One region of the Halomonas sp. DP8Y7-3 genome, then DNA from elsewhere that is predicted to be linked to it. Evidence: predicted binding sites of a transcription regulator. Region 1 holds the regulator's gene; each other region holds the start of a gene.
What was found. Region 1 encodes FNR, which switches genes on or off when oxygen is low (the NO sensors DNR and NnrR bind a similar motif). Its sites were predicted from a motif close to TTGATNTANATCAA; they were not measured.
Positions count from the first base shown of each region.

Region 2: a site for FNR is predicted at 1,692-1,705, ahead of pflB (formate C-acetyltransferase). Genes of this name have one in related genera too.
Region 3: a site for FNR is predicted at 1,004-1,017, ahead of yegQ (tRNA 5-hydroxyuridine modification protein YegQ). Genes of this name have one in related genera too.

Region 1 is NZ_JAHVIO010000009.1:265,721-268,833, reverse strand. Features, by position in the region: gene KUV86_RS10915 (heavy metal translocating P-type ATPase) at 1-456, shown strand, start outside; gene ccoS (cbb3-type cytochrome oxidase assembly protein CcoS) at 453-692, shown strand; gene KUV86_RS10905 (sulfite exporter TauE/SafE family protein) at 702-1,388, shown strand; gene fnr (fumarate/nitrate reduction transcriptional regulator Fnr) at 1,547-2,287, shown strand; gene ttcA (tRNA 2-thiocytidine(32) synthetase TtcA) at 2,567-3,113, opposite strand, start outside.
Region 2 is NZ_JAHVIO010000020.1:27,643-30,755, forward strand. Features, by position in the region: gene pflB (formate C-acetyltransferase) at 1-1,485, opposite strand, end outside; gene htpG (molecular chaperone HtpG) at 1,883-3,113, opposite strand, start outside.
Region 3 is NZ_JAHVIO010000008.1:86,567-89,679, reverse strand. Features, by position in the region: gene queE (7-carboxy-7-deazaguanine synthase) at 1-30, opposite strand, end outside; gene queC (7-cyano-7-deazaguanine synthase QueC) at 23-739, opposite strand; gene yegQ (tRNA 5-hydroxyuridine modification protein YegQ) at 1,220-2,572, shown strand; gene KUV86_RS09495 (SRPBCC family protein) at 2,781-3,113, shown strand, end outside.

The sequences.
Region 1 (3,113 bases):
GGGGTAGCGCAGTGGCACGGCAACGCCAGTCCCGAGGACAAGCTCACATTGGTCCGCAAGCGTCAGCAAGCGGGAGAGGTCGTTGCCATGGTGGGAGATGGCATCAACGATGTGCCCGTTCTGGCCGGGGCGGACCTCGCCATTGCCGTTGCTGGCGCCAGTGACCTGACCCGCACTCGCGCCGACCTGATCTTGCTCGGCGAGCCGCTGGAGCGTATCGTCCAGGCTATCCATAGCGCACGCCAGACGCGCCGCATCATTCGCCAGAACCTCGCCTGGTCAGTGCTCTACAACGTCGTCGCGCTGCCCGCCGCCGCGCTGGGCTTCGTGCCTCCGTGGCTCGCCGCCATCGGCATGTCGATCAGCTCGCTGCTGGTCATAGGCAATGCCCTTCGCCTGCGACGCGCGGCGCCGCCATCATCCTCACGTCTTGCCGTAGCGGCACATGCTCAATGAACATTCTCTATCTGTTGATACCGCTGTCGCTGATCCTGTTGAGTCTGGCGGTATGGGCGTTTTTCTGGGCGGTTCGCAACGATCAATTCGACGATCTGGAGGGGCCTGCCTATCGCATCCTGTTCGAGGACGAAGACCCGCCGACACCGAACCCATCCAGAAAGCCGGCAAGAGAGACGCCGGTCGATGACGCAGCAGCCGACGAGCATGATTCCACGCCACCCCCTGGATCCTGAGCAGAACGCATGAACCCAGTAGGTCTAGACCTGCCGCCCGCGATGGCGGCGTTTGTCTTCGGGCTGCTTGGCGGAGCACATTGCATCGGCATGTGCGGCGGTATAATGAGTGCCCTGACCTTTGCCATTCCCCCGAGCATGCGCCACCCTATTCGTGTAGGAATTTTACTACTCGGCTACAACTCGGGGCGTCTGTTCAGCTACTGCCTGGCAGGCGCTATGGTCGCAAGCCTAGGCTCTGTGGTGGCGCTGGCACCGGGCATGCGGGACCTGCTGCAGGTGGTTGCCAGCCTGATGCTGATCACGATGGCGCTTTACATTGCCAACCTGTGGAAAGGGCTACGCTGGCTGGAGGCATTGGGCCAGCGCCTGTGGAGGTACCTGGAGCCAGCAGGACGTCGCCTGTTGCCAGTGGTCAAGCTACCTCAGGCGATTGCACTCGGGGCCATCTGGGGCTGGCTGCCCTGTGGCCTGGTGTATTCCATGCTGGCATGGAGCATGGCCATCGCAGACCCTGCCCGTGGAGCACTACTCATGCTCTGCTTTGGCCTGGGAACGCTACCGGCACTAGTGACAACAGGGATTGCTGCACGCCAACTGCAGAGTTTGCTGGCACACCCTGCCACTCGATTTATGGCAGCGGGCATGATTGTCGGTTTAGCTGTATGGAATATCCTACAAATTGTAGGAAATTGACGACCATCATATCGCCGCCAGATTATTGAGGCAAAAGAGGTATATGCACCTTTGGCCCAATATCTGCGTGTAGAATAGCGACAATAGCATGCAGCTAGGGCAAGCCAGTTTCCTACATGCCCTGCTCATCATGAACCCCAGACCCACAGGAGCTGCGAATGAGTCCATCGGCCCAAGATCGACGGCGCCCCATGCTACATGAGACTCGTTGCGAGTCCTGCAGCTTGAGTTCCCTGTGCCTTCCGTTGTCGCTGGAGACCGCTGACCTCGAGCGCTTCGATTCCATTATCCGTCGTCACCCTCCGATCAAGAAGGGCACTCGGCTGGTCGAGCAGGGAGATCGCTTCACGAGCGTCTTCGCGGTTCGCTCCGGTAGTCTCAAGCAGATCACCACCGAGGGTAGTGGCGAAGCGCAGCTGACCAACTTCTTCTTGCCCAGTGAACTGGTCGGCCTGGATGGCATCGACGACGGCAGATACCCCGGCAGCGTGGTGGCACTCGAGACCACGACCGTATGTGAGATTCCCTTCGATCGCCTTGACGCCCTGACCCAGACGCTGCCGGAACTACGCGCGCAACTGTTCCGCACCCTCAGCAAGGAGCTGCGCGAAGATCGCCGCATGATGCAGCTGCTGTCGCGCAAGACCGCTGACCAACGACTGGCCTGCTTCTTCCTCGGTCTGTCCGACCGTTTCCGACGTCGCGGCTACTCGCCGTTCAGCTTCCGCCTGTCCATGTCCCGGGCAGATATCGGCAACCACCTGGGACTTGCCGTCGAAACGGTCAGCCGCATTCTGGGGCGCTTTCAACAGCAGGACCTGGTGGCGGTCTCTGGACGGGAGGTCAATATCCTGGACCTCGCCTCACTGTCGAACCTGGCTGACACCGACGCCAGCTGATCCCGCGGCGCTGACAGGGCCTGCGGCCGACAGCGACCGATAGACGTCGTGCCACGCCCCAAGCCCAGCCCCCCTAGGTAGGGCGACGATATACCGGCTCCATCAACAAAAGAGGCCGCATCCCAGGATGCGGCCTCTTGCTATCTTATCGGGACGAGCGTTCAGACATTGAAGAGGGCCACTGCGTGATGTGGCCCTAGCTCGCTTCACGCTTCAGCAGTGCCTTTTCAGCAAGGCATGTTCAGCAGAGGCTCTTCAGCAGGGCGTGTTCAGGCGAGCTTAGTCGGCATCAACGATATCAATACGCCGAGCCTGGCGATGCGCCTGCTCGGCCTCCAGCCCTTCAAAGTCGAACAGCTCGCGGTCCGCCAGCTGCGAGGGTGCCACGTTGGTCACGGCCTTGAACATGCTCTCCAGGCGCCCAGGGTGCTTGGCCTCCCACTCTGCCAGCATTTCCTTCACCACCTGGCGCTGCAGGTTGGGCTGCGAACCGCAGAGATTGCAGGGAATGATCGGAAAGGCCATGGCATCGCTGTAGGCCTGGATGTCCGCCTCGCGGCAGTACGCCAGCGGCCGGATGACAATGTTCTTGCCATCATCGGACAGCAGCTTGGGCGGCATGGCCTTGAGACTTCCTCCGAAGAACATGTTGAGGAACAGCGTCTCGAGAATATCCTCGCGGTGGTGTCCCAGGGCAATCTTGGTCGCACCGATCTCTTCCGCAAAACCGTACAGCGACCCTCGGCGCAGTCGCGAGCACAGCGCGCAGGTGGTCTTGCCCTCGGGGGTCTTTTCCTTCACCACCGAGTAGGTGTCACGCTCGAGG
Region 2 (3,113 bases), on a different contig from region 1:
GGCATTCAGCGCGGTGACGTATTGCCGTGCCAGCCAGTCCATCAGACCATCCATGCGCTGCCAGACGTCATCGAAGTCCAGCACCTCATCACGGATCGGCTCGCTCTTTGGCCCCACCTGAATCTTGAGCTTCTCATCGACGCCACCGTTGATCGTGTACAGCAGCGTCTTGGCCAGGTTGGCACGAGCGCCGAAGAACTGCATCTGCTTGCCGATCACCATGGGGGACACGCAGCAGGCTATCGCGTAGTCATCGGAGGCAAAGTCCTGGCGCATCAGATCGTCGTTCTCGTACTGGATCGACGAGGTGTCGATAGACACCTTGGCGCAGTAGCGCTTGAACCCCTCTGGCAGCTGCTCTGACCACAGCACGGTCAGGTTGGGCTCAGGACTTGGGCCCATGGTGTACAGACTGTTGAGGAAACGGAAGCTGGTACGGGTGACCAGCGTGCGTCCGTCCTGGGCCATGCCCCCCAGGCACTCGGTCGCCCAGATGGGGTCGCCGGAAAACAGTTCGTCGTACTCAGGCGTGCGCAGGAAGCGCACCATGCGCAGCTTCATGATGAAGTGGTCGACCAGCTCCTGGGCCCCCACTTCATCGATCACTCCCTGGCTCAGATCGCGCTCCAGGTAGATGTCGAGGAAGCTGGAGGTACGCCCCAGCGACATGGCAGCGCCATTCTGGGACTTCACCGCAGCCAGGTAGCCGAAGTAGGTCCACTGAATGGCTTCCTGAGCCGTGGTGGCCGGCACCGAGATATCGAAGCCGTACTTGGCCGCCATCTCTTTCAGCTGGTCCAGCGCACGATACTGCTCGGCGACCTCTTCGCGCAGCTGAATGACCGCCTCCAGATCATCGCCCTGTTCAAAGCGTGACTGCAGAGAAGCAAACTGGGCCTGTTTGTCGGCCATCAGGAAGTCGACACCGTAAAGCGCGACCCGGCGATAGTCACCGATGATGCGGCCGCGTCCGTAGGCATCAGGGAGTCCTGTCAGCACGCCGGACTTGCGACACTTGAGGATGTCCGGGGTGTAGACATCGAACACGCCCTGGTTATGGGTCTTGCGAAACTCGGTGAAGATCTTCTTCACCTGCGGATCCAGCTCGCGGCCGTAGGCCTGGCAGGACCCTTCCACCATCTTGATCCCACCATTGGGCATGATGGCCCGCTTCAAGGGTGCCTCGGTCTGCAGACCGACAATGGTCTCGAGAGACGCATCGATGTAGCCGGCGTCATGGGCGGTGATGGAGGACACCAGCGAGGTGTCGAAGTCCAGCGGCGCGTGGGTGGCATTCTCCTGCTTGATACCCTCCATGACCCGGTCCCACAGTGCGCGGGTGCTCGTGGCGGGCTCTGCCACCAGAAAATGCTCGTCGCCTTCATAGGGCGTCACGTTGGCCAGCAGGAAGTCGCGTACGTTGACCCCCTCTTTCCACGCGGTGCCCGCAAACCCTTCCCACGCCTGTGCGAATTGCTCTTTCATCGACTTGCCCCTCAACAAAAGGAAATACGAAACTAGTGCAGATTCACTGCGCCCCTCTATCCATCGGAGGGGGCAGCAAAGCTTGAAGATCGGTGGCAGCGCGGTCGTCACTTCGATGGTGACGTGGATGCAGCGCTCTTGCTGGGCGAGACAACCTCTGACCCAGCGGGACCATTCGACTTTAGCAGTAGAGGGACAGCCCGGACTTGACCCGTATCAGCGTCCAATAAGGTCGCGGCGCAACTGGCGATTTAGCGCATCAGGGAGGATAAACAGGCGGGAGGGCAGCAAGCAGAGCGCGCCATAAAAAGGCGACGCCACCCGAAGGTGGCGCCGCCCTGGCGCAACGATGGCGCTATGTACCCAGAGGTACGCCGATCAATCTGCCGGCCTGTTGTCAGGCGCTGAGCAAGGCATTCAGACGCTTGACGTAGGCAGCGGGATCATCGAGATGGCCGCCCTCGGCGATAATCGCCTGATCAAGCAGAATCCTGGCGAGATCGGCAAAGCCCTCGTCGCCGGCCGCTTCGAGACGCGCGACGAGCGCATGCTCCGGGTTGAGTTCGAGGATCGGCTTGACCTCCGGCAGGCTCTGGCCCGCCGCTTCCATGATGCGGCGCATCTGGAAGCCCATCTCGTGCTCAGGCAGGACCACACAGGCAGGAGAATCCGTCAGGCGATGGGTGACCTTGACCTCCTGGACCTCGTCTCCCAGCGCCTCTTTCACCCGCTTGACCAGGTCTTCCTTGGCCTTGGCGGTCTCCTCCTGGGCCTTCTTCTCTTCCTCGTTCTCGACATCACCAAGATCGAGGTCGCCCTTGGCCACATCGACCAGCTTCTTGCCATCGAACTCGGTAAGGTGGCTCATCAGCCACTCATCGATCCGGTCGTGCAGCAGCAGTACCTCGATCCCCTTCTTGCGGAAGATCTCCAGATGGGGGCTATTCTTGGTCGCATTGAAGCCGTCGGCGACGATGTAATAGATCTTGTCCTGACCCTCTTTCATCCGCTCGACATAGTCGGCCAGTGACTGGTCCTGGGTGGCGCTGTCGGTGTGAGTACTGGAGAAGCGCAGCAGGCCACTGATCTTGTCGCGGTTGGCGAAGTCTTCCGCCGGGCCTTCCTTCAACACGGCGCCAAAGGTGTTCCAGAAGCTCTGATAGGCCTCCTTGTCCTTCGACAGCTTCTTCAGCATGTCCAGCGCACGCTTGGTCAGCGCGGACTTGATCTTGTCGACCTTGGGATCCTGCTGCAGCAGTTCGCGGGACACGTTCAGCGACAGGTCGCGGGTATCCAGCACGCCCTTGATGAAGCGCAGGTAGAGCGGCAGGAACTGCTCAGCGTCGTCCATGATGAACACACGCTGCACATACAGTTTCACCCCACGGGCGCCATCACGCTCGTACAGGTCGAAGGGAGCACGGCCCGGCACGTACAGCAGGCTGGTGTACTCCAGGTTGCCTTCGACCTTGTTATGGCTCCAGGCCAGCGGGTCGGAGAAGTCATGAGCCACATGCTTGTAGAAGGCCTTGTACTCATCATCCGACACCTCGCCCTTGGGACGAACCCACAGCGCTGTCGCCTCGTTGATGGTCTCCCAGGTGGTGACTTCACTACCGTCGACCTCA
Region 3 (3,113 bases), on a different contig from region 1:
GGTATAGAAGGCTTCCTTGACGCTATACATCCTGCGTGGCTCCAACCGCCGGTTGGGCGTCTTCTGCTGCAGCAGTATAGGCCAGTGGATCCGTCACTCCCTGGGCCGCGAAGGCGGCGAGGCGCTCACGGCAGCTGCCACAGCGGCCACAGGCCAGTGGGCGTCCCTCGTAGCAGGTCCAGGTGTGGCGATAGTCCAGGCCCATGGCAAGCCCATCGGCGAGGATGTCGCTCTTGCTGGCATCGAGGTAGGGCGCGTGTATGGCCACCGGGGAGAAGTTGGCGATGGCGGCCACGTCGTTCATCTTGTGCACGAATTCCGGGCGACAGTCGGGGTAGAGCACGTGATCACCGCCATGAGCCCCGTAGTCCACGCGGCTGGCGCCAATATTCACCGCCTTGGCGATGGCCAGTGATAGCAACACCATATTGCGGTTCGGGACCACCGTGGCACTCAGGTTGTCGTCGGCGTAGTCCCCGTCGGGCATGGCGCGGGCCGCATTGGTCAAGGCGGAGTTGTCGATCAAGCCGTGGATGGCGGTGATGTCGACCACTTGATGGGGAATCTTCAATTCCTGGCACACCTGCCGCGCCACCTCGAGTTCACGGGCGTGACGCTGCCCATAATCGAAGGACAGGGCATGTACCTTGAGGCCCTCGCGAAGGGCGCGATGAAGAACGGTATAGGAATCCATGCCACCGGAGTAGATCACCACGGTGGTGGCGGGAGTAGGGCTCATGCTGAATATCTCGAGTCGGAGAATTTGGGGGAGGCGACTCGCTGTCGCCAGGGGCCGGGGTCCGGTCCGGCTAGATGCCATGGGCAATGTCGCTGTCTGACTTGAGTGGCTTAAAGGCTTAAGTCGTTTAAGTGCTTAAGTTGCTTAAGTGCATTGGCGGCTCAAGTGTCAGCGAGACACGCCGGCGCTGGAGCATTCTCTCGCCAGCACCTGCCTGTGGCGCCGCATAGGGTACCGAAAGGTGGGGAACAAGGCCAGGCACCTTTGATGCCGATCATTTGCGCCTCGTCAATATCGCACGTTCCCTGGCATGGCATGCTGCCGGGCCCGCACTGCGGTGTCTGAGCTGTGATGTCTAAGCTGCGGCGTCTGCGCTGTGGTGTCTGAGCTTTAGAAGGAAGCAGGATGTCCAGCCAGTCTTGGCTAGACATACGCTCCGCCGTGTTGCCTTGACCATTACCCCTGACGAGAATCGCCACCATGCATGCCCCTGAACTGCTGTCCCCGGCCGGCACCTATCGCCATATGCGCTTCGCCTTTGCCTACGGTGCGGATGCGGTCTACGCGGGCCAGCCCCGCTATTCGCTGCGGGTGCGCAACAACGACTTTGGCTTGGATAATCTGCTGCGTGGTATCGAACACGCCCGCAGCCGGGGCAAACGCTTTTACGTGGCATCCAACATCGCCCCGCATAACGCCAAGCTGCGAACCTACCTCGATGACATGGCGCCGATTGTCGAGGCGTCACCCGACGCGCTGATCATGTCCGATCCAGGCCTGATCATGATGGTGCGGGAGCGCTGGCCCGAACAGCCCATTCACCTGTCGGTGCAGGCTAACGTGGTCAACCACGCGGCGGCCCGGTTCTGGCAGGCCCAGGGGATATCCCGGATCATCCTGTCACGGGAGCTGTCCCTCGAGGAAATCGCCGAGATTCGCGCCGAGTGTCCGAGTCTCGACATCGAGACCTTTGTTCACGGGGCGCTGTGCATCGCCTACTCAGGTCGCTGCCTGTTGTCCGGTTACTTCAATCGTCGAGACCCCAACCAGGGGACCTGCACCAATGCCTGCCGCTGGCAGTACCAGACTCACGCGGCCACCACGGATGACTGTGGCGACCTGGTATCCACCAGCGCTCAGCCGTCGGTGTTGATCGAGGACCCGCAGCGCTCGGGGGAGCTGATGCCGGTCCATGAGGACGAGCACGGCAGCTACATCATGAATTCCAAGGACTTGCGAGCGGTGCAGCACGTGGCAAGGCTAGTCGAGATGGGCGTCAGCTCGCTGAAGATCGAAGGACGCACCAAGTCTCCCTATTACGTTGCCCGCACCGCCCAGGTCTATCGTCGTGCCATCGACGATGCCGTGGCGGGACGGCCGTTCGACAGGCGACTGATGGATGAGCTCGAGAACCTCGCCAATCGCGGCTATACAGAAGGCTTCTACCGCCGTCACGTACACGACGAGTATCAGAACTACGAGCGCGGGCACTCGATTGGCGTGCACCAGCAGTTTGTGGGAGAGGTGCTGGGCATGGAGCGTGAAGGGTGGCTCGAGGTTGCCGTCAAGAACCGCTTCGAAGTCGGGGATGGGGTGGAGTTGATGCTGCCGACCGGCAATCGGCGCTTTACCCTAAAGGCAATGATGTCGTCCAGCGGTCGTCCCCTGGAGGTGGCGCCTGGCGACGGGCACCGCGTGCGCCTGGCGTTGGAGGGCGAGTCATTGAGCGCTGCGGCGCGCAGCCAGGAGGCACTTGGCTTTGGGCTGCTGCTGAGGGATCTTCCCGCTGCTCGCCAGGGTGCCGTACCTTTACAGGAAGACGTACAACCCTGATGCTGGGGCTTGTACGAAAAGTGCCTGCGCTTGGTGATACGGCGTTAAAAATCAACTTAAAATGCTCATTTACACCTCGTAAACTGCGCTTTCTCACCGATTTTTGCCTTGTCTAACCTTCGCTCGTCGACTTTTCGGACAAAGCCTCGGGCTCAAGTGGCGCCACGGATCGAGCGGGCGCCGGGACTTTCTGGCTCAGGATGCTGCCATGGCCACCATTGAACATAGCGCTGTTCTCGCCGCGCCACCGGAGCGGGTGTTCGCCCTGCTCGAGAACGTCGAGGACTTCGCCGATTACTCCGACCTGATCACCTCGATCGAAGCCTTGGGAGATGATCGTTACCGCTGGCACGTTCACGCGGTGGCGATGGACTGGACCTTCGATGTTCAGGTGACCGAGAAGTCGGCACCGTACCGGCTGGCGTGGCAATCGGTCGATGGGGTCAGCAATGAGGGGCGTTATGACCTTGAGCGCGTGGAAGAGGGCACCCGGGTCAGCCTGACCATCGATTATCGGATACGCAATCGCCTTCTCGAGAAG